2 regions of the Neorhizobium fuzhouense genome follow, and region 1 is predicted to be linked to the other one. Evidence: predicted binding sites of a transcription regulator. Region 1 holds the regulator's gene; the other holds the start of a gene.
What was found. Region 1 encodes LexA, which represses DNA repair genes until DNA is damaged. Its sites were predicted from a motif close to TGTTCNNNNTGTGTTCNG; they were not measured.
Positions count from the first base shown of each region.

Region 1 (11,467 bases):
TCATCGGCAACATTGTTTCGGCAGCCGGCGAACAGGCGCATGCGCTCGCTGAAGTCAGTGAAGCGGTCAACCGGATGGACCAAGTGACGCAGCAGAACGCCGCGATGGCGGAAGAAACCAGTGCCGCCTGCGGGGACCTCAATCGCCACACCGCACGGCTTGGCCAGCATCTCGCCCGCTTCAACGTCGGTGGCCAGAGGCAGACAGGCCGCAGCCGGATGGCCTCTTAGGGCAGAGGTGGCCGGACAAGAGCGAATTGTTGACGGGGCGAGCATCGGGCCGCCCCGTCTCATCCGTCAGGATTTGGCAACGGCGTCGAGAGCGAGAAGCTTTTCCAGAAGCCCCTTCAGGTTCTTCAGGTGCACCATGTTGGGTCCATCCGACGGGGCATTGTCCGGATCTTCGTGGGTTTCAATGAAAACGCCGGCGACGCCGACCGCAACGGCTGCCCGCGCCAGCGTTTCGACGAATTCGCGCTGACCGCCGGTCGAGCCGCCCTGCCCGCCCGGCTGCTGCACCGAATGCGTCGCATCGAAGATGACCGGTGCGCCGAGCGATGCCATGATGGGCAGCGAGCGCATGTCGGAGACCAGCGTGTTATAGCCGAAGGAGGCACCGCGTTCGCACAACAGCACATTCGGGTTGCCGCTTTCGGTGAACTTCGCCAGTACGTTCTTCATGTCCCAGGGCGCCAGGAACTGGCCCTTCTTGACATTCACCACGCGCCCCGTCTTGGCCGCAGCCACCAGAAGATCGGTCTGGCGGCACAGAAATGCCGGGATCTGGAGAATATCCACCGTCTCGGCAACCACCGCGCACTGTTCTTCGGTGTGGATGTCCGTCAGCACCGGAAAGCCGTATTCCTTCTTGAGGTCGGCGAAAATCTCCATGGCGGCATCAAGGCCGATGCCGCGCTTGCCGGCAATCGACGTGCGATTGGCCTTGTCGAACGAGGATTTGTAGACAAGGCCGAGGCCCAGTTCGTCGCAGATCTCCTTGATGGCGCCGGCCATCATGAAGGCGTGATCGCGGCTTTCCATCTGGCAGGGACCGGCAATCAGCGACAGGTGGCCGGTGTTGGAAAATACGACGCGGGCCGAGCCCTCGCCGACGGAAACCTCTGGATTGGCTGTGACGGCCATGATCACTCCTCAAATACGAAGGCAGCACCCTGACCGGGGGCTGCGGCAACGACAATGCGCGTGCCACTCTTCTCGAAAGCCACGTCCTTATCAGCAAGCCATTGCGCTGTCACGGCAAGATCCCCCGTGGCAAAGATGAGAGCAGCGCCCTGCAGAGGCTCTGCGACCTCCGTCGTGCCCGCGACATAAGCGGCCGCGCTGCCCAGATGCACTTCGACGGCCCGAGGCTGCTCGACAGACACAAAGCCGTTCTGGGCCTCGATCCGGAAACCACGCTCGGCCGGTCGTGCCGCTGCATCCATTATGGTTTCCAGAACGGCTTGCACGGCCTTCGGCCGCTCGGCGACGAGCAGCAGGCCGCGAAGGCCAAGTACGGCGTTGGCATGCCGCTCCAGATGCGCCCGGTCTGCCGGCAGCGGGTTCAGCCGCTCGCAGGCAAACAGGAAGAAGGCTTTCGACGCCGTTTCGGCAAAGGCAAGGCGAAAACTTGCGACCACGTCCCGTCCGTCTGCCGTGCGCGCGCCGCGGGAAAACTCGAGCAGATCGCCGCCGTCGATGCCCGCCGGTGCAAACCGCGCGCGGTCGGCCACGGCATCCTGTGACGATACCACCAGGGCGGAGAACCCGTCCTCGCCCACCGCGTCGCGGAAGATGCGGTCGCGTCGGGTAAACTCGTTGCCCTGCGCAGCTGCTTCCGCTGCCTTGACCGGATCTGCGACGGACAGTGGCTCGAGATAGGTGCCGTCCGCCAGAAAGACGCAGGCGTTCTGCGTGCCGAACGGGTGGACGGCATCGGGGGCCACGGTGAAGCCCAGTCGCTCCAGCCGCGCGCGGGCGATGACAAGCGAGGAGACCGGCAGGACAAGATGATCGATAAGACGCGGCATGATTCTCTCCGGATAGATCGAGGCGAGCTTAGCGCTCGCTGCATGCTGCGACAAACCGCGCCCAGACTGCGTTTTCACCGACTTTTCAGGGCTTGCGGAACACATGTGGAACATATAGTGTTCGTTCTGGATTTGTTTCCCTTCGAGGTTGTCTTCATGCTCACACGCAAACAGCAGGAACTGCTCCTGTTCATTCACGAACGAATGAAGGAAGCGGGCGTGCCCCCCTCCTTCGACGAGATGAAGGATGCGCTCGATCTCGCCTCGAAATCGGGCATTCACCGGCTGATCACGGCGCTTGAGGAGCGTGGCTTCATTCGGCGGTTGCCGAACCGGGCGCGGGCGCTCGAGGTGATCAAGCTGCCGGAATCCTATGTACCGCCGGCCCAGCCGCGTCGCGGCTTTTCGCCGAGCGTCATCGAAGGCAGCCTTGGCAAGACGCCGGCCGCGCGCCCTGCCCCGCCCGCGCCGCCGGTGGAAGAGTATAGCGGTTCTGCCACCGTTCCCGTCATGGGGCGCATCGCAGCCGGCGTGCCGATCTCGGCCATCCAGAACAATACGCATGCCATCAGCGTGCCGATCGAAATGCTGGGCACCGGCGAACATTACGCGCTGGAGGTCAAGGGCGATTCGATGATCGAGGCAGGCATTCTCGACGGCGATACCGTCATCATCCGCAACGGCAGTACGGCAACGCCCGGCGACATCGTCGTGGCGCTGGTCGATGACGAGGAAGCCACGCTGAAGCGGTTTCGTCGCAAGGGTGCCTCGATTGCGCTTGAGGCGGCAAACCCTGCCTATGAGACCCGTATTTTTGGTCCAGACCGGGTCAAGATCCAGGGCAAGCTGGTCGGTCTTATCCGTCGCTACCATTAAGCAGGGCGGAGACTGGTTGCGGGAGCGTGTCGTCGAAACGGCGCGTCTTCCAGTCGTAGCTGCGGTGCAGGCTCCACGGGCGTGAATGGCCGACATTGGCGGCTGTTGCCGTCCAGTTGGCGCGCGTGGCGCTCTGCGCAAAGCGGATTTCCAGGGCACCCGTCTTGCGGAGCGTCTTTTCCGTCAGCATCAGCGCGCCGGAGCGGCAGGTTTCGAAACGGGCGCGGGCGGCAATGACGATGTCGGAGGTGTCGCAGGCGGTTCCGGCATAGCGGGCATCCTCGATCACCGCAATGCGGATCTTTTCCGCGGAGCGGGCAAAGCAGCCGACCCGGGCGAGGCAGGCGAATCGGCCAGCCGGCGCGGTGCGGAATGCATCGGCCATCGCCACTGCCGCCTCGCGCCGTTCCTGCGTGCTGAGCGCCCGCGCTTGATTGTCTGGATTGTCGATATTGTCTGGCGCACGGCCGTCGCGCGCCGGCGGTTCCGGCGGCGGGATGTCTTCGGCGAGCAGGTCGATGGCGCCGGCTGCGGGCGTTCGGTCTTCACGGTCCTCGGCCGATGCTTTCGGTGGGCTGCCTTTCGGGCCTGCAAGCGGCCGCATCGGTGGCTTAGGGGATAGGTCGGATGATGCCGGGAACAGTCCGGCGGTGGATTTCGCCATGATGGGATGCAGGGTCTTGTCGATCATCAAGGCATTTTGCCACTGGCGATAGATGAATTCGGGTGGCGTGCGGCGGCTGACGGCCGCCTCATTCTCCTCGACGAGGGCCACGAGGGTCGCATCGTCGGACACCAGGAGGTCGGGACGCGCTGCACCTCTGGGCCAGAAAGAGACGGTCAGTGCTACGGCCATAATCGCCGCACCGACCAGCTTCAATCGGGTGCGCAGGAGAACGAGGAGGAGAAAGCCAATCGACGCAAGAGGAAGCAGCCAGACGCTCTGGCGCCCGACAGCCGCATCGCCGCCCCAGCCCGCCACCGTTTCTGCAATGGCAATGACCAGCTGCACGCCATAGCCCATGATCTTGATGAACGGAGCCTCCAGTCCGAACGGCATCATCAGCATGCCCAGCATGCCGGCCGGCATGACGATCAGCGAGATCACCGGCATGGCCGCGAGGTTGCCGGCAAGGCCGTAGGTTGCGATGCGATGGAAATGGGAGATCGAGTAGATCGAGGTGGAGAGCGATCCGATGAGCGACGTCATCACCACCCCTGCCACCATGCCCGATACGGCAGCGGTGACGGCAAGCACCGGCGGCCGGCGGGCGGTGAGCGGATTGTGCTGGTCGCCCCGGAAACGTGACCAGGCGGCGTAGCCCGCCACCAGCGCGACTGTTGCGGAAAACGACATCTGGAAACTCGGGCCAAGCACCGCCGAAGGTGTCAGCACCAGAATCACCACGGCCGAAAGCGCCACATTGTGCAGGCTGATCGACGGACGGTCGAACAGCACGGAGGCCAGCATGATCACCATCATCACATAGGCGCGTTCGGCCGACACGCCAAAGCCGGAGATGAGGTAATAGGCCGTCACCATGGCGATTGCGCCAAGGGCGGCGATCTTCTTGATCGCCACCTCCTGGGCAAGACCGGAAAATGCGCTGAGCAGCAGTCGCGCGCCGACAAAGAAGATACCGGCGGCAAGCGCCATGTTGAGCCCGGATATGGCAATGATATGCGCGAGGCCCGCCACCCGCAGCGCCTCGACGGTCTTGTCGGAGATGGCGCGGCGCTCGTCGGTCACGATGGCTGCGGCAAACGCACCGGCGTCTCCGGGCACGAGCGCGCGAATGCGAGTGCCGATGTCGCTGCGCAGCTCAAACAGCTTGCCGATGAGGGTGGTCGTCCAGCTTTGCGTGATGTCGCTTCCAAGCCTCTGCGGCGGGCCATAGAAATAGCCCACGGCGCCGGTGCCTTGAAAATAGGCAGAGAAGGCGAAATCGGCAAGCCCCGGAAGGGCGGGGCCCGAGGGGGGCGACAGCCGCACCTTGCCGGCGATGCGGTCACCGGTCTCGAACGGTCTGTGTGCAGCGCGGGAGAGGATCACCGCGCGCTCCGGCGGGCGGGCAATCACCGGCGCGGCAGTGGAGACGAGGCGCACCGTATAGCGCCAGCGCCCGCTGGCGGCCGCCTCGCGTTTTTCGACGATGCCTTCGATCTGTGTGGTCATGGGCGCGTCAAGGAGGATGGTCGAGTTGCGCAGGCTTTCGATCTCGGCAAGGGCCGCACCCGCACAGATCAACCCTGGAACCAGCAGCCAGCAGGACATGACCCGCCGGCCCGCCCTTGCCAGCAAGACAGCAGCAAGGATCAGCGGCAGGGCGCAGAAGGCGGGAACGGTGGATGGCGTCGTGGGAGACGTCAGCCAGAGGATGGCGCCAAGCCCCAGAAACACCGGGAGAAACAGGAAGGCGCGCCCATGCGCCTCCTCTTCCGCGCACCATGCCGCCACCTTCGCAGGCCAGGGCGCGCGATCACTTTCGCGTGCGTCTAGAACCGTCGCGTCGAGATCCCGGTTGTGTTGAATGGACGGGAGAGGAAGGGATTCGAAGGCTCTCACGGGCAGCCGGAGACTGCGCGAAAACGCCATCGTCTCGCGCACCGATTCGCCTGCCGGGATGTCCGCCTGCGCCACCGCGCCTCCTCGGAAATCGGGTCATCCACCTTAACCGAAACACAACCTGCACCTGTTTAACTCGCCCGGTCAATCGCAGCTTTCGGCCGCGATTGACCGCCCGCCCTGATTGGATCGATTTAATCGAGCCTGCTGCCGGCCCGCTGCCGGAATGTGGTCTTGCCTGGCCGCGAAGCTGTCGTATGCCGTTGGTTTTCGCGCTGCACAATTACCCGCGCCAAGCGCTTGGCAGCACGCTTTAGATCATATAGCTACTTTCAGAGGCTTCACTCATCTGGCGCGTTTTGCGCCATTCCGCCCATCGGAGGATCAGTATGACGGACACAAGCGCACATCTGGGATTGGGAGATAAAACGGTCGACCTTCAGGTCAAGAAGGGAACGATCGGGCCGGACGTGATCGACATCGGCGCACTCTACAAGAACACCGGTGCCTTCACCTACGACCCGGGTTTCACCTCGACCGCATCCTGCGAATCCAAGATCACCTTCATCGACGGCGACGAAGGCATTCTCTTGCATCGTGGTTACCCGATCGAGCAACTCGCCGAACACGGCGACTTCCTGGAAACCTGCTATCTTCTGCTGTACGGCGAACTGCCGACAGCAGCCCAGAAGAAGGATTTCGATCATCGCGTCACGCACCATACCATGGTGCACGAGCAGATGAGCCGCTTCTTTACCGGCTTCCGCCGCGATGCCCATCCGATGGCCGTCATGGTCGGCACGGTCGGCGCGCTGTCGGCCTTCTATCACGACTCGACCGACATCACCGATCCGCACCAGCGCATGGTCGCCTCGCTGCGCATGATCGCCAAGATGCCGACGATCGCGGCAATGGCCTACAAGTACCACATCGGCCAGCCCTTCGTGTATCCGCAGAACAATCTCGATTACGCATCGAACTTCCTGCGCATGTGTTTTGCCGTGCCGTGTGAAGAGTACAAGGTGAACCCGGTTCTGGCGCGCGCCATGGACCGCATCTTCATCCTGCATGCTGATCACGAGCAGAACGCGTCCACCTCCACGGTGCGTCTGGCCGGTTCCTCCGGTGCCAATCCGTTCGCCTGCATCGCGGCCGGCATTGCCTGCCTCTGGGGCCCGGCTCACGGCGGCGCCAACGAAGCGGCTCTCAACATGCTGATGGAAATCGGCACGCCGGACCGTATCCCGGAATACATCGCCCGCGCCAAGGACAAGAACGATCCGTTCCGCCTGATGGGCTTTGGTCACCGCGTCTACAAGAATTACGATCCGCGCGCCAAGATCATGCAGAAGACCACGCATGAAGTGCTGAACGAGCTTGGCCACAAGGACGACCCGCTGCTGCAGGTTGCCATGGAACTGGAAAAGATCGCGCTCACCGACAGCTACTTCATCGAAAAGAAGCTCTATCCGAACATCGACTTCTATTCGGGCATCACGCTGAAGGCGATGGGCTTCCCCACCACCATGTTCACGGTTCTCTTCGCGCTTGCCCGCACCGTCGGCTGGATTGCCCAGTGGGCCGAAATGATCGAAGATCCGCAGCAGCGCATCGGCCGTCCGCGCCAGCTTTACACGGGCGCTGCCCAGCGCGATTACGTGCCGGTTTCCAAGCGCTAAGACGCCGGTTCAGACCTTTCCTGACATCAAGGCCCGCGAAATTTTCGCGGGCTTTTTCGTGGCGGAATGATTCTCTCGTGCGGGCAAGCTATCGTGAGAATGTGCGCTACAGCCGTAGCGGGAGACCGGAGGAAAAGCATGGATTTCATGAAACTGTTGAAGTCTCTTGAAGAGCTTCTTTACGAGGTCGTGTCCTGGCTGATCTTCTATCCGCTGACGATCTGGCGTTCTCTCGTCAACCCGCTTTACATGATGCGCTATGCCGATGAGGAACTGGCGGACAAGCCGCAGGACCAGTATGACGATATGCTGAGCCCGCCACTTTTCCTGCTTCTGACGCTGTTGCTGGCCCAGTCCATATCCCACGCGATCCCTTCACTCTATGACGATTCCACGCTGCCGCCGATTCTGTCGTCAACCGCCAATCTGCTGATTGCACGCGGCGTGATCTTTAGCGTGCTGCCTCTGGTGATGGCCGTGACGCTGGTCAGACGCAAGAATATAAGGTTGACGCGGGAAACACTGCGGCCGCCGTTTTATGGTCAGTGCTATGTCGCAGCGCTCTTTGTCCTGGTGGCCGGCATTGGCCTCGATCTCATGCTTATCCCGCATCAGGTGGGGCTCACGACAGGCGCCATCCTGTTTGCGGCAGCCGTTACATGGTATGGTCAGGCTGAGGTGCGATGGTTCAAACGCGATCTGCATATCACCACGGCCGCGAGCATCGGTTTGTTCGTGACACGGTTCCTGGTTGCACTCATCGTCATCCTGGTGGTAGCCCTTGCCCTCGGATTGACCCTCAAAAGCTGGAAGTGAGGGCCCATGCGGCTTTGTCCCAGGCCGTCGGATGTCTTGATCAGGAAGCGCCGCTGCCAGTGGGATACCGACTTGCCAGAAGCTCCAGCACCAGCCGCGCGCCTGCTTCGCCGGGCGCCACGGCCGTCGACAACCTGTCCCAGACCACAGCAAAACCTTCGAGCATGGCCCGCCGCTGCGGCGTGTCGGAGGACAGGCATTCGGCCCAGCGGCAGAGATAACCTGGGCGCACCATGTCGTTGATATGCTCGGGAATGACCGGCTGGTCGGCAATCAGGTTCGGCAGCGCCGCCGACCATATCTTTATGCGGCTCGCCATCATGCGGATCAGGAAATCCGTCTTGTAGATGGACACGGTCGGCACGCCGCAGAGCGCCAGTTCCAGCGTCACGGTGCCGGATGCGGCAATGGCGGCATCGGCTTGGGCAAAGGCCTGCCATTTATGGGAAGCGCCGACGGTGATCTCCGGCTTCACCGCCCAGTCGGCCACGAGCCTGCGCACCAGCGCCTCCTGGCGCGGCACGGTCGGCAGCAGGAGGCGCAGCCCGTCATGGCGCGCGGCAAGCAGCGCTGCGGTTTCTTGAAGGGCTGGCATCAGCGCACGGATTTCAGTCCCGCGCGAGCCGGGCAACAGGAGAATTGTTTTCTGCGTGTCTCCTGCCGGCATGGAAGAGCGCAGGCATCGCGTCTCGCGCACCGACACCACATTGGCATCAGCCGTCAGCCTGTGGCCGATGAAGTCGGTCTTCGGCCCTCCAAGGCGCTGCATCGCCTCCGGTTCGAAGGGAAGAACCGCCAGCACCTGGTCGACATAGTCCAGCATCTGCGTGGCGCGATATTCCTTCCAGGCCCACACGCTTGGGCAGACATAATCCACCACCGGCAGATCCGGCAGGACCTTTCGCACGCGCTTTGCCACCCGGTGGGTAAAATCGGGACTATCGATGATCAGCAGCACATCGGGTCGTGCGGCGATGATGGCATCGGATGCCTGCTTCAGCCTTTTGATCATCAGCGGCAGGCGTTTCAGAACCTGCGTGAGCCCCATGATCGACAGGTCGGAAAAATCGAAGATCGAGGCAAGTCCTTCGGCCTCCAGCGCCTCGCCACCGACGCCGACCAGTTCGACCGGCCCCGGATAGGCGCGTTTCAGTTGTGCAATCAGGTCAGCGCCCAGCAGATCGCCCGAGACTTCGCCGGCCACCACCGCCACTTTCAGCGTGCGCTTGCTCATCTTATTCCCTGTCCAGGAAGGCCCGCATCAATGCCGCATACGAAGACGCCGGCGTTATCGGCAAGCGCCAGCATCTCCGCTTTGTCGAGCACCAGTGCCCGCCCCGATTCCACGGCAATGCCGGCAAGGCCGGCCGCAATGACCGAACGAATCGTCGAGGGCCCGATGGTGGGAAGATCGGCGCGTACATCCTGCTGCGGCTTGCAGAGTTTTACCAGCACGCCGCGACGCCTGGCGGAAATCCGGCCCTCGCCGCGCAACTCCGCCACCCGCAGCAACATGCGGTCGGTGCCTTCGACGCCTTCGAGCGCAACAATCCGCCCGCCGACGCTCACGGCGCCCTGCCCGACATCAAGCGTGCCAAGCAGCCGTGCGGCCGTCGCAGCGGTCTGGATATCCCGCTCGTCGTCTCCCGTCGGATGGTGGCGGGTCATGACGCCGGTGTCGGCCAGAAGTGCGGGCACGATATCATGCACGCCCACCACCTGGCAGCCCATGCCCTCGAACAGGCCGATCACCATCTGTAGAACGGTGTCGTCCCCCCCCGACAGCAGCGTCTTGACCACATGCGGCACCTGGATCAGCGTGCGCCAGGTCGGGTGGATATCGCGCCACTCCGGGCGCCGGCGCACGGCACCGGACATCACGACTCGGCGAACACCCTTTTCCCGCACCAGCTTTTCGATGCGCGCCAGATCCCCCACGCCGGCGATGGCATGGTCGAAGGAAGAGAAATCGCGGTCGGTTTCGTTCTTCAGGCAGATGACGAACGGCTCGTCGCCGGCGGCACGCGCGGCTTCTGCGACATAGAGAGGCAGAAAGCCGCCGCCGGCGATGATGGCAAGCCGTCCCGCCCGGTCTCGAACCGAAACCGGCACCACCGTCTCAAGCCTTGCCGCGATGGGGCGAAGAGATGGCCCGGTCGCTGTCAACACCGATGAAATCGATGATTTCCAGTGCTTCCTTGCAATCGAGATAATCGTCGCGAAGGGCGGCCGCCTTTGCGCGGATCGAGCCCTCGCCTTCAAAAATGTCCTTGAAGACGCGGCGCACGCGGTGAATGACGGCGCGGTCGATGCCAGCGCGCGTCATGCCGACCACGTTCAGGCCGCCGAGAAGTCCCGGATTGCCGTTCAGCATGCCGTAGGGGATAACGTCGTAATTAACCGCCGAAAGGCCACCAACGAAGGCTTGGCGTCCGATGCGGGTGAACTGGTGAACGGCCGCCCCGCCACCCAGGATGACGCGATCTTCCACCTTCACGTGGCCCGCCAGCATCACGTTGTTGGACATGATGATATGATTGCCGAGCTGGCAATCATGCGCCACATGGGAATTGGCCAGAAACAGGCAGTTGTTGCCGACGACCGTCGTGCCGCCGCCATCCACCGTTCCGGTGTTCATGGTCACACCTTCGCGCATGGTGCAGTTGTCGCCCACGAAGAGCGTGGTTTCCTCGCCAGCGTGATGGACGCTCTGCGGATCGCCCCCGATGACGGCCATCGGAAAAATGCGGGAACCGCGACCGATCACCGTGCGACCGGTCACCACCGCATGCGAGACAAGCTCGACGCCCTCACCCAGCACCACTTTCGGGCCGACCTGGCAAAACGGCCCGACGACAACGTTTTCGCCGATGACCGCGCCATCTTCGACAACGGCCATCTTGTGAATGCGGGCGCTGGCGGCAATCGTGCTCATGCCGCGTCCTTCGGGCGGATCATTGCCCCGATATCGGCCTCGGCAACCAGAACGCCATCGACCTTGGCATCACAATGGAATTTCCAGATATTGCCGCGCTGCTTCTGCTTGACGACATGGAATTCAACGCGGTCGCCTGGCACGACGGGCTTGCGGAAACGGGCATTGTCGATCGTCATGAAGTAGACGAGATTGCCGGTTTCGCCCTGCTTGCGCGCGCAGATCGCGCCGGCCGTCTGCGCCATCGCCTCGATCAGAAGCACGCCCGGCATGATCGGCCGTTCGGGAAAATGGCCGGCGAAATGCGGCTCATTGGCGGTCACATTCTTGATGCCGATTGCGCTCAGGTCACCATCGATGTCGATGATGCGGTCAACCAGCAGGAACGGATACCGGTGAGGCAGCAGCTTCATGATTTCCAGGATATCCACGGAATCAAGCACGACCTGTTCCTGATCAGCCATTCCTCTCTCCTCTTTTCTTTGCGCGCTCATCCGAACGCGTCATGATCTCGGCGAGGTCGCGCAGGAAATCGGGCATCGGGCGAGCTGGAATGCCGCCATATC
Region 1 is NZ_JBHFFP010000012.1:185,405-196,871, forward strand. It holds gene ACEXP3_RS20135 (methyl-accepting chemotaxis protein) at 1-230, shown strand, start outside; gene kdsA (3-deoxy-8-phosphooctulonate synthase) at 297-1,142, opposite strand; gene ACEXP3_RS20145 (VOC family protein) at 1,145-2,029, opposite strand; gene lexA (transcriptional repressor LexA) at 2,186-2,905, shown strand; gene ACEXP3_RS20155 (ComEC/Rec2 family competence protein) at 2,886-5,546, opposite strand; gene gltA (citrate synthase) at 5,861-7,150, shown strand; gene ACEXP3_RS20165 (permease) at 7,289-7,966, shown strand; gene lpxB (lipid-A-disaccharide synthase) at 8,007-9,200, opposite strand; gene ACEXP3_RS20175 (LpxI family protein) at 9,197-10,078, opposite strand; gene lpxA (acyl-ACP--UDP-N-acetylglucosamine O-acyltransferase) at 10,086-10,901, opposite strand; gene fabZ (3-hydroxyacyl-ACP dehydratase FabZ) at 10,898-11,365, opposite strand; gene lpxD (UDP-3-O-(3-hydroxymyristoyl)glucosamine N-acyltransferase) at 11,358-11,467, opposite strand, start outside.

Region 2 (11,467 bases), on a different contig from region 1:
GATGTCGATCATCACGGCAGAATAGATCGTGTCGCGCACCAGCGTCGGCGAGGCGCTGCTGTTCATCAGAATCGCGAGGATGATGACCTCGACGGCGACGGCAGACAGCGTCAGGATCATCGTGCCATAGGGATCGCCCACCTTGTGAGCAAGGATTTCCGCATGGTGCGCCACGCGCGTGGACACCAGCACGATGACGCCGATGAGGGCTGCCGCGGCAACCAGTGACCCGATCTTTCCCGCCTCCAGCACCGCATGTTCGCCAAGATAGGCAGCGATTGCCACCACAAGCGCGACCAGAAGGAATTTTTCCTGCCTTATCAGTGATGTCATGCGCGTGCTTGTGCTCCCGGCTGCTCGGGAGCAATCTATGGCAGTGGCTGCAGGCTTCAAGCAGATCCGCAGCCAGGAGGGGCGCCTTCAGACGTTTTTGTGGGAACCCCGCAAGCTCCCGGACATTTGCTGTTCGGTTATCGTCAAAAGAACACATCAGGAGGAAAGCCATGACGAAGGTCGTATACAAGGTCGTTCAACATGATGGCGGCTGGGCCTACCGGCTGGGCGACGTCTATTCCGAAACATTTGCCAGTCATGCCGACGCGCTGCAGGCGGCACGAATCGTTGCGGCCGAGCAGCAGGTGGGTGGCGATGCAGAAGAAATCAGCTGGCAGGATGCAGCCGGCATATGGCACGTCGAATATAGCGACGGCGGCGACCGGCCGGAGGCCGAAGTGGAAGACACCGAGCCGCAGGCAAATCAGGCGCCCTGACGCCCGTCAGGCGCTTCGCACATAATCGATCAATCCGTCGCAGAGCGCATCGAATGTCGCCCTGCAGCGGGGGGATTGCCGCAGATTCTCGTGCATGGCGACCCAGGTATCAAGCGACAGGGAGAACTCCGGCAGCAACCGCACCATGTTCGGATCGCGTTGCGCCAGCTTGACCTGGCAGATGCCGATGCCGGCCCCGGCCTTAATTGCCGAGAGTTGGGCAAGGTTGCTGTCGGTGCGATAGGTCCAATGCAGGTTGTTTGGGAAACCCGGTGCCTGTTGCCGGATGCTTTCGATGCTTGCCCGGATGAAGGCCGTTTCCCGGTCGAAACCGACCATGTGGTGCAGCGTCAGTGCCTGCAGGTCCGCCGGACTGCCCTTCCGGTCCATATAGCTTCGGGCGGCGTGCAGCCCAAGTTCGATCGTTCCGATATGGCGCGCCACCAAGGCATCCTGCCGGGGTCTCGTCATGCGCACGGCAATATCTGCCTCGCGCCGCAAAAGATCATGCAGCGTATCGGACAGAGATAGCTCCAGGTCGAGCCGCGGATGGGCCGCTTGCAATTTCGAGAGGATTGGGGGGAGGACCTCGACACCGATGACATCACTGGCGCTGATGCGCACCACGCCTTCCACAGCGCCGATGGCGCTCGATGCCTCGCGCAACAGGGCCGCAGCCGTGGTGGCGAGGTTTTCCGTATAGGGCCGCAAGGCCTCAGCCGCATCGGTCGGCAGCAAACCCTGCTGCGAGCGCGTGAACAGCGCATGCCCCAGCGCCTGCTCCAGCTCATCGATATGGCGCCCGACAGTCGGTTGCGTCAGCCCGAGCGTTCGTGCTGCCGCCGAGAGGGAGCCGGTTTCCAAAACAGCCAAAAGCGTTCGGTAGAGATTCCAGTCTGGCTCATTCATTTTTGAATAGACACCATAAGATTTCCGAGAATTTCCTATAGCGGCAGAACGCGGGATACTCCAGTCCGTCAGACAGAAGGAGTTTCCGATGACCGTTCCCCACGCCGCAGACAATGCCTCCACCACTCCTGCCACGAAACCCATCGCCCTTATCCTTGGCGCCACCGGAGGCGTCGGCGGAACCGTTGGCCGCCGTCTGGGCGCGGAAGGATGGCATGTGCGGGCCCTGCATCGCAGGGCGCTGGCCGTTGCCGCGAGCGAACCGTCGTTCGAATGGGTGACGGGCGATGCCATGAACGGCTCCGACGTGCTGAACGCCTCTGAAGGGGCGCAGCTTATTGTGCATGCGGTCAATCCACCTGGCTACCGCGACTGGGGCAAGCTGGTTTTGCCGATGATCGACAATACCATTTCTGCCGCGAGAGCCTGCGGTGCGCGCATTCTTCTGCCCGGCACGGTCTACAATTTCGGCCCGGACGCCTTTCCCATTCTTGAGGAGGACAGCCCGCAGAACCCGTTGACCGCCAAGGGGGCGATCCGCGTCGAGCTTGAGCAGCGGTTGCGCCTTGCAGCGCAGGACGGCGTGCCGGTGCTGATCGTGCGGGCGGGAGATTTTTTCGGGCCGGGTGCGGCAAACAGCTGGTTTTCGCAAGGTTTGGTCCGGCCCGGCCGGCCGGTTACCCGTGTCATGCGACCGGCGGCGCGGGGCATTGGCCACCAATGGGCCTATTTGCCGGATGTGGCCGAAACCATGGTGCGCCTCCTGGGGCAGGCCAGCCGGCTGCCAACCTTCGCTGTCTTTCATATGGAGGGTGTCTGGGACGAGGACGGCGAACGGATGATCGGCGCCATTGCGCGCGTCACCAAACGCAAGCTGCGCCAGCATCGCTTCCCCTGGTGGCTTGTCGGGCTCGCGCGCCCCGTCGTGCCGCTTTTCCGGGAGCTGTGGGAAATGCGATACCTCTGGAGAGAGCCGATCCGCATGTCGAACGGCAAGCTGCGCGCGTTCCTGGGGTTCGAGCCACAGACGCCGCTCGACACGGCCATTCGCGAAACGCTGGTTTCGCTGAACTGCCTTGAACAGCCGGCCGGACCAGCGTTCGGTCCTCGCGGCGACAGGCTGGCGAAGAACGCCTTGCCGCTGTCGTCCAGGCCATAGGTCGCCAACGTGCTCAGGCGCTCCAAAAAGACGAGGCCCGCAGCTGTGCGGGCCTCGTTGGAAATCGGATTACTCGGCTGCTTCCAGCGTCGGGTAGTCGGTATAGCCTTCCGCGCCGCCGCCATAGAGGGTCTGCGGGTTGATGTCGTTCCAGGCAGCGCCGTCCTTGATGCGGCGAACCAGGTCCGGATTGGCGATGAACGGTTTGCCGAAGGAGATCAGGTCGGCCTTGCCGCTTTCGACGGCCTCGGCTGCCGTCTCGGCCGAGTAGCCGTTGTTGAGCATCCAGGCGCCCTTGCCGCCGGCATTGACATAGGCTGCCTTGAAGGCGGCGTAGTCGAAGCGGCTGCCGTCGTATTGATGGTCGCGCGCCCCGCCGGTTGCCCCTTCGATCACATGGATGAAGGCGAGGTTGCGTGTGGCAAGTTCCGCGACCAGCGCGTTGAACAGGGCCTGCGGGTTGCTGTCGCTCACGTCATTGGCGGGCGTGGTCGGGGACAGGCGAATGCCGGTCCTGCCGGCGCCAATGGCCGCAGCCACGGCATCGACCACCTCAAGCGTCAGGCGCAGGCGGTTTTCGATCGAGCCGCCATAGCCGTCCGTGCGCTTATTGGCGCCGTCCTTCAGGAACTGGTCGAGCAGGTAGCCATTGGCGCCGTGGATTTCCACACCGTCGAAGCCGGCATCGACGGCGGCACGGGCAGCCCTTGCAAAATCAGCCGCGATGCCCGGCAGTTCGGAGAGTTCCAGCGCACGCGGGGCAGAGGTTTCGGCAAAACCGCCGCTGCCATCTTCGTTCAGGATATAGGTCTTCGACTTGGCGGTGATGGCAGACGGTGCAACGGGGGCGGCGCCGCCCGGCTGCAGCGAGACATGCGAGACGCGGCCGACATGCCAGAGCTGGGCGACGATCTTGCCGCCGCGCGAATGCACGGCATCGGTGACCTTCTTCCAGCCTTCCAGCGCTTCGGGAAGGTAAAGACCGGGCACATCGGCATAACCCTGGCCCTGCTGGGTGACGGCCGTGCCTTCGGAGACGATGAGGCCCGCCGTGGCGCGCTGCTCGTAATAGACGACGTTGAGATCGTTCGGGATGGCCTTCGGCGAGCGGTTGCGCGTGAGCGGTGCCATGACGATGCGGTTGTTGAGGGTGAGGTCCCCGAAGGTGACGGTATCAAACAATGACGACATGAACGTTCCTTTTTTGACTGTGCGGAAGATGGAAGCGCTACGGCTCAGAGCGTAGCGCCAAGATGCGCGACGAAGGCACGGATCATGTCTTCGTCGCGTTGATAGAAGGTCCACTGGCCGACCTTGGTGATCTTCACGAGACGTGCCTTTTCAAGCGTTGCCAGATGGGCGGATACGGTGGACTGCGACAGGCCGCAGCGCTTTTCGAACTGGTTGGCACAGATGCCCATGTCGAGCGGGTGCGCCTGCGATGAAAAATGTGTTTCGGGCTCGCGCATCCATTCGAGAAATTCGACGCGCGCCGGATGTGACAGGGCTTTGAGGATTTCGCTGCGGTCCATGGCCTGATCTCTTATATCGTCCATGAACGATATATGGATCGCTCATTCCCGATTTAAAGGTGTTGCGGCCAAAAAAATGGGCCTCCGGATTGCTCCGAGGCCCAAAGGTGTGAAGGTTGAAAAACCTCCAGAGGGGAACAGCCGGCGCGGGCAACGAGGGGATGTCACCAAGGGGCGCCAGCTGACATCAATATGGGGAGGAGGATTGTTGCAGGCAAGTGCCGTGCCGTGTTTCCGGCGGATATTTCCGCTGCCATGGGCAATGCGCAGTTAAAAAAAGAGGGCCACCGGATTTCTCCAGGGCCCTTTAAAGTGTGAAGGTCAAATAACCTCCAGAGGGGAACAGCTGCTGCGGTGGAACTGGGAGGAAAAGCCACCATGTGCATCAGCTGTGTGCGATATGGTGCTTTATTGTGCAGTGAACAATCCATTTTTGTGCAGGACAGCCATGCGCTTGCCGCACAGGTGCGGCTTCGAGCTGCCGTCAATTGTAGGAACTGCCTGCAAATCCTTGAAGAAAATGGCTTTTGTCATTCGGTTGCAGCGGGCTTTATTTGCCCGCGTCCTCGTCAGAAGTTCCAGTTTCGCGCTTTTGCGACGATGAAATCACGAAAAACCTTGAGCTTCGCGGCGTTCTTCATCTCGTCCGGATAGCAGAAATAGGTGTCGAACGAGGGGATGTCGGCGTTGATCGCCAGCTGAATCAGTCCCGGGTCGCGCCCGACGATGTAATCGGGGAGTACCGCAATGCCGATTCCGAGCAGGCAGGCGCGCTTGATCGAGGTCTGGCTGTTGATCTGCAGGTGCGGCAGGCGCGGATTGTCGGAATTGCGCCCGGCATATTCCAGCCAGTTCACATCGAGCAGGTAATTCGGCGCCGGCTCACCGAAGGTGATGATCCGGTGATCGTCGAGATCCTCGATCGTCTGCGGCTCCCCGAAGCGGTTGATGTAGGAGGGGGCCGCGTAGACATGCATGTGCACGGTGAACAGCTTGCGCTGGATGAGGTCGGATTGCTGCGGCTGGCGCAGGCGGATCGCGCAGTCGGCATGGCGCATGTTGACGTCCAGCTCCTCGTTGTCGAGGATGAGCTGGATGGCCATTTCCGGATAAAGCTGCAGGAATTCCTGCACCTTGTCGGTGAGCCAGCCCTGGCCGAGGCCGACCGTGGTGGTGACGCGCAGCTTGCCGCTCGGCTTCTCCGTCGTCTCCGTCAGCTGCATTTTCACCGTTTCGAGCTTCAGCAGCACGTCATGAGCGGTCCGGTAGAGAAGTTCGCCCTGTTCGGTGAGAATCAGGCCGCGGGCGTGGCGGTGAAACAGCTTTACTCCCACGTCCTGTTCCAGGGCGCTGACCTGCCGGCTGATCGCCGACTGCGACAGATGCAGCTTGTCGGCGGCATGGGTGAACGATCCGGCTTCCGCTGCCGCGTGAAAAATGCGCAATTTGTCCCAGTCGAGAGGCACCACCATGATTATTCCGCCGCTTCGGCAAGCGGCAGGATGCCGGCAAGATAACGCTCGGCTTCGAGCGCTGCCATGCAGCCCATGCCGGCGGCCGTAATCGCCTGCCGGAAAGTGTCGTCCGTGACGTCACCGGCGGCAAAGACGCCCGGAACGTCGGTGGCGGTCGAATCCGGCGCGGTCCACATATAGCCGTTGTCCTTCAGCTTGACCTTGCCCTTGAACAGTTCCGTTGCCGGCGCATGGCCAATGGCGACGAAGACGCCATGGATCGGCCGTTCGGTGATGGCGCCGGTGAGCGTGTTGCGCAGCTTCACGCCGGTGACCGAGGGCGGCATCGGCGGCTTTGCGGCCTCGCCGGTGATTTCCGCCACTTCCGTGTTCCACAACACCTCGACATTCGGGCGCTGCATGAGGCGCTCGCGCAGGATCTTTTCCGAGCGGAAACTGTCGCGGCGGTGCACGACGGTGACGGATTTGGCGATATTCGACAGGTAGAGCGCCTCTTCGACCGCCGAATTGCCGCCGCCGACCACGATCACATCACGGTTGCGATAGAAGAAGCCATCGCAGGTGGCGCAGGCCGAGACGCCAAACCCCTGAAAATGCTGTTCGCTGTCGATGCCGAGCCATTTCGCCTTGGCGCCGGTTGCAATGATCAGCGTATCGGCGGTCCACACCTGGCCGGAATCGGTTCTGACCACGAAGGGACGGGTGGACAAGTCCACCTCGGTCACGAGATCGTTGACGATCTCGGTGCCGACATGCTGCGCCTGCTTCAGCATCTGTTCCATCAGGAACGGGCCCTGGATCGGATCGGCAAAGCCCGGATAGTTTTCCACATCCGTGGTGATCATCAGCTGGCCGCCCTGTTCCATGCCGGCAATCAGCACGGGCTTCAGCATGGCGCGCGCCGCATAAATGGCTGCCGTATAGCCGGCAGGCCCGGAGCCGATGATGAGAACCTGCGTGTGACGGGCAGACATGGACGTTTTCCTTTCGAGGTCGCTGTCGGCAAACGGCGGAACGCAACCCCTGCGGGGGTTCCCGGGCCATTCGCCTTTGGCTCCCATTTATGAACGTTCCCTGCCTCAATTCAAGGGCAGCAGGGCGGGAGGAGGCGCAAGCGGGCATTTACGCACACTATTCATGCGCGCTTGCGACATAATCTTGCGCCAGATCCTTGCGTTCGCCGGGTCTTGGGCTAAAACCAACCCGAAACAAGGGGTTCTCCGTGCTTAAAGCCGAACTTGATGCCATCGATATCAAAATCCTTCGCGAGTTGCAGCGCGACGGTCGCATGACCAATGTCGAGCTTGCCGAGCGCGTCGGCATTTCGGCGCCGCCCTGCCTGCGGCGCGTACGCAAGCTGGAAGAGGCGGGCATCATCGAAGGCTATGCGGCGATCCTCAACGGTCCGCGCCTCGGCTACGATCTCGTCGCCTTCTGCCTTGTCGGGCTGAAGCACCAGTCGGAAAGCAACCTGAAGGCCTTTGCCGCGCTCGCGCAGGGCTGGACCATCGTGCGCGAAGCCTGGATGGTGTCCGGCGACAGCGACTTCCTCTTGCGCTGTACGGCCGAAAACCTCACCAATTTCCAGGATTTCGTCATCGAAGTGCTGGCCGCCAACGAGCATGTCGACACCGTGCGCACCATGCTCACCATCCGGCAGGTGAAGAAGCTGGGGCTGGTGGAGGTTTAAGCGGCGTCGAACGCCTTTTCGGGCAATCACGGTTGTGTGGGTGAAAAGGCGATCCTGACATTGCGAACCGTGCTCAACGGGTTCAGTCGGGAGCCTGCAAGAGCGACCCCTGCCTGGGCGACCAGACGCAGCAATTCACGCTTGAGCTTCTGAACCGGCTTCAGTCTTGGCTTCCGGATCGCCCAGGATCGGACAATGTCGCCGTCAAGTCCTTCGCGCTCGGTCGTCAGAAACTGGTCCTGAATACAAAGGGCCGGGCTGATCTGGTAAGTCGCCAGTCGGGAAAACAGCGGCGAGATCGGATCGAACATCAGATGGTCAATGGCCTGACTTGAATTGTTCACTGCGGCAAGCAGTATTTTGGCAGCCTTGGGTGTCACGATGTAGGCGCCAGTGCCAAGATGCGCGCCGACGAGCCGCATGAGACAGAAGGCAGATGCAACCGGGCGCTTGGCACGTGAGACGACTATGGTCTTTCCCGTCGTCTCGAGCTTCACAAGGTCTGCTTCCGCGGGAAGCCAATCCAAAGATCGTAAAAGTGCGGATGATGCAGGAGCAATATGCAAATCATCCTCCAGCACGACGCCGGGTTCGCCTTTCTCAACGACCTTTTGCCAGACCTGCCTGTGGCTTAGCAGGCAGCCAACCTCGCCCACCGACAACACCAGGCTCCCGTCCTCGTGGCTCGCCGACCATGTCTCAAGCGTCTCCGGCGAAAGCGTCTTGCCATCGACCGCTTCGATGCGTTCGAAGGCAAGGCCACGCTCCGTCAGCAGCGCCTGCATGCGGGCCATGCGGTCTAAGGCGCGATCAAGGTTGATGACGTAGATTGTCATGGAAAAAGGGCCTTATCGAGCATCCAGCAGCGCCCGGTACACGGCGCCGATGGCCTTTGCCTCGCGTTCGACGGAAAAGTGTTCGGTGACGTGGGCATGGGCGGCGGTGCCGTGTGCGATGCAGAGGGACGGGGAGGCAAGGTAGGGTTCTATCCCGCTGGCAAAACTGGCAAGTTCCCCGCGTTCCACCATGCGCCCGGTTTCTCCATCGACGATCAGTTCGGCAAAGGCGCCGACATCGGCGGCCACCACCGGGATGCCGCTTGCCATGGCTTCGAGCGGGGTGAGCCCGAACCCTTCCCAGCGCTGCGGCGCGACGAACAGGTCCAGCCCGCGATACCACTCGTTGATATTGGTATGCTCGCCGACAAACAGGATGCGATCGGCAAGGCCGGCGGCGTTGACGCGCGCTTTCAGCTCGTCCTCGAAGGGGACGTATTTCGGCGTCGCGCGCCCGGCGACCACGGCGGTCCACTGCGGATGGTTCGGCAGGAGCCGGATCATCGCATCGACGAAGAGATCCGTGCCCTTCTGGTGGCGCACGCGGCCGAAACAGCCGACATGGTGCTTTTGCGGATCGAGCCCGAGCTGCGCCTTGGCGGCAGCCTTGTCAGGCGCCGAGGAAAACCGCTGAAGATCGATGCCGTGCAGGATGACGGTGCTCTCCCGCTCGAGATAGGAGGCGGTTTTCCGGCAGACCGAAATTACCCGGTCCATCCGCGAAATCAGCCATTTCGTCCAGGCGGAATGCTTGCGCTGCGAGGCGGAGGTGAAGACGAGCTTCAGCGGCATGCGGCAGACATCGCGCAGGAGAATGCCGGGCAGCATCTCGATATTGCGCCGCGCATGCCAGACCCGGTAACGGCCGCCCTCGGGCGGTGCCCACAGGCGCAGGAGGTCGCCTGCCGTCATGGACGGCAGGAAGGACGGCAGGCCCGGCCCGAAGGTAACGACCTTCTGGCCGAGACGGTTCTGGACCGGAACGAGCTGGATGATGGTGGAGGTGACGCCCGACAGCCTTCGTTTGAAGTGCGGGGCAATCACCTCGACCTGATGCAGGGAAGGGGGCACGATGAACGCCTGCTCGACGGGTTTCAGCCCCAGTTGACGGCGATGATCTCGTAGGCCTTGGAGCCACCGGGTGCCACCACTTCGATGCTGTCGCCAGCTTCCTTGCCGATCATGGCGCGGGCAATCGGCGAGGAAATCGAAATGCGGCCTTCCTTCACGTCGGCTTCCTGGTCGCCGACGATCTGGTAGATCTTTTCCTCGTCGGTGTCTTCATCCACCAGCTTGACCGTGGCGCCGAACTTGATCTTGGAACCGGACATCTTGCTGAGGTCGATCACTTCGGCGCGCGCCGTCAGGTCTTCCAGTTCCGTCACGCGGCCTTCGTTGTGGCTCTGCGCTTCTTTGGCCGCGTGGTATTCGGCATTTTCCGAAAGGTCGCCATGCGCGCGCGCTTCCGAAATGGCCTCGATGATGCGAGGACGTTCCTCCTGCTGGCGCCAGCGCAGTTCTTCCTGCAGCTTGGCGAAACCGGACGGAGTCATCGGGACCTTATCAACCATTTTCCTTAACCCTCAGTCTCATGGCCGCCACGGGCGGCCACAAAAAGAAACAGGTCCCGGAGGGTGTCCCCGGAACCGTGTGAAAGCTCTAATTTGGGCAACCATAGCAGAATCACTAGGTCAATTGCCAGTAAATTCGAAATAGGGCGCCGGGCGGGCTTTGACAGGGGGCAGACTTTCACAGTCCGGCTTGACGATAGAGATTAGAACATATAGTGAACATTCTTATGAAGAAGTCGCTGAAAGAACGTCTCGCCATTCTCTCCGACGCTGCCAAATACGATGCGTCCTGTGCCTCGAGCGGTACCACGAAACGGCATTCGGGCGGCAGTGGCGGTCTGGGTTCGACCGAAGGGTCCGGCATCTGCCATGCCTATGCCCCGGATGGGCGCTGCATTTCGCTCCTCAAGATCCTGCTCACGAATTTCTGCATCTTCGACTGCGCCTATTGCATCAATCGCTCGTCGAGCAATGTCGAGCGGGCGCGCTTCACGCCCGATGAGGTGATCTGGCTGACGCTCGAATTCTACCGGCGCAATTATATCGAGGGTCTGTTTCTCTCCTCCGGCATCATCCGCTCCTCCGATCACACCATGGAGGAGATGGTGCGGGTGGCGCGTGAGCTGCGCACCACCCACCAGTTCCGCGGCTATATTCACCTGAAGACCATTCCCGATGCCTCTCCGGCCCTCATTGCCGAGGCAGGGCTTTATGCGGACCGGCTGTCGATCAATATAGAATTGCCGACCGACCAGGGGATTGGCCAGTTTGCACCGGAAAAGAAGCCCGCCGGCATCCGGCGCGCCATGGGCGATCTGCAGTTGAAGATCGAGGAGGCGTCCGAGCCGACGCTGCAGACGAAGCGTCGGCGCACCTTCGTGCCCGCCGGCCAGAGCACGCAGATGATCGTCGGGGCCGATGGCGCAAGCGATGCGACCATATTGGGCACCAGCGCCCGGCTTTACGGCAGCTATGGCCTGAAGCGTGTCTATTACTCCGCCTTCAGCCCCATCCCGGACGCCTCTTCGAAACTGCCGCTGATCAAGCCGCCGCTGATGCGCGAGCATCGGCTGTACCAGGCCGACTGGCTCTATCGTTTCTACGGGTTCGATATTAGCGAAATTACCGCTTCGGCACCCGACGGCAATCTCGATCTCGATCTCGATCCGAAACTGGCCTGGGCTTTGGGCAACCGCGAAAAATTTCCCGTCGACGTCAACAAGGCGCCCAAGGAAATGCTGCTGCGTGTCCCGGGGTTCGGCACGAAGACGGTGCGCGCGATCCTGTCTTCGCGCCGGCAGCGGCGGTTGCGGCTGGAGGATCTCGGGCGCCTCTCGGTGTCGCTGCGCAAGGTACAGGCCTTCATCGTTGCAGACGGCTGGACGCCGCACCGGCTGATCGACCGCACGGATCTGCGCGGCATGTTTGCGCCGCAGCCGCAGCAACTGGCCCTGTTCTGATGCGCACGGTCTTCCTGAAAGGGCGCGGCGATTTTACCGAATGGCGGGACGCCGCGCGCGCGCTC
Region 2 is NZ_JBHFFP010000002.1:311,654-323,120, reverse strand. It holds gene ACEXP3_RS05295 (calcium:cation antiporter) at 1-333, opposite strand, end outside; gene ACEXP3_RS05290 (DUF2188 domain-containing protein) at 504-770, shown strand; gene ACEXP3_RS05285 (LysR family transcriptional regulator) at 777-1,679, opposite strand; gene ACEXP3_RS05280 (NAD-dependent epimerase/dehydratase family protein) at 1,768-2,838, shown strand; gene ACEXP3_RS05275 (alkene reductase) at 2,908-4,029, opposite strand; gene ACEXP3_RS05270 (ArsR/SmtB family transcription factor) at 4,074-4,370, opposite strand; gene ACEXP3_RS05265 (LysR family transcriptional regulator VtlR) at 4,940-5,836, opposite strand; gene trxB (thioredoxin-disulfide reductase) at 5,845-6,819, opposite strand; gene ACEXP3_RS05255 (Lrp/AsnC family transcriptional regulator) at 7,068-7,535, shown strand; gene ACEXP3_RS05250 (glycosyltransferase family 25 protein) at 7,562-8,371, opposite strand; gene ACEXP3_RS05245 (glycosyltransferase family 4 protein) at 8,384-9,442, opposite strand; gene greA (transcription elongation factor GreA) at 9,466-9,942, opposite strand; gene ACEXP3_RS05235 (putative DNA modification/repair radical SAM protein) at 10,170-11,402, shown strand; gene ACEXP3_RS05230 (UdgX family uracil-DNA binding protein) at 11,402-11,467, shown strand, end outside.
Region 2: ACEXP3_RS05235 (putative DNA modification/repair radical SAM protein) is a predicted target of LexA. The motif match lies at 10,147-10,164, and genes of this name have one in related genera.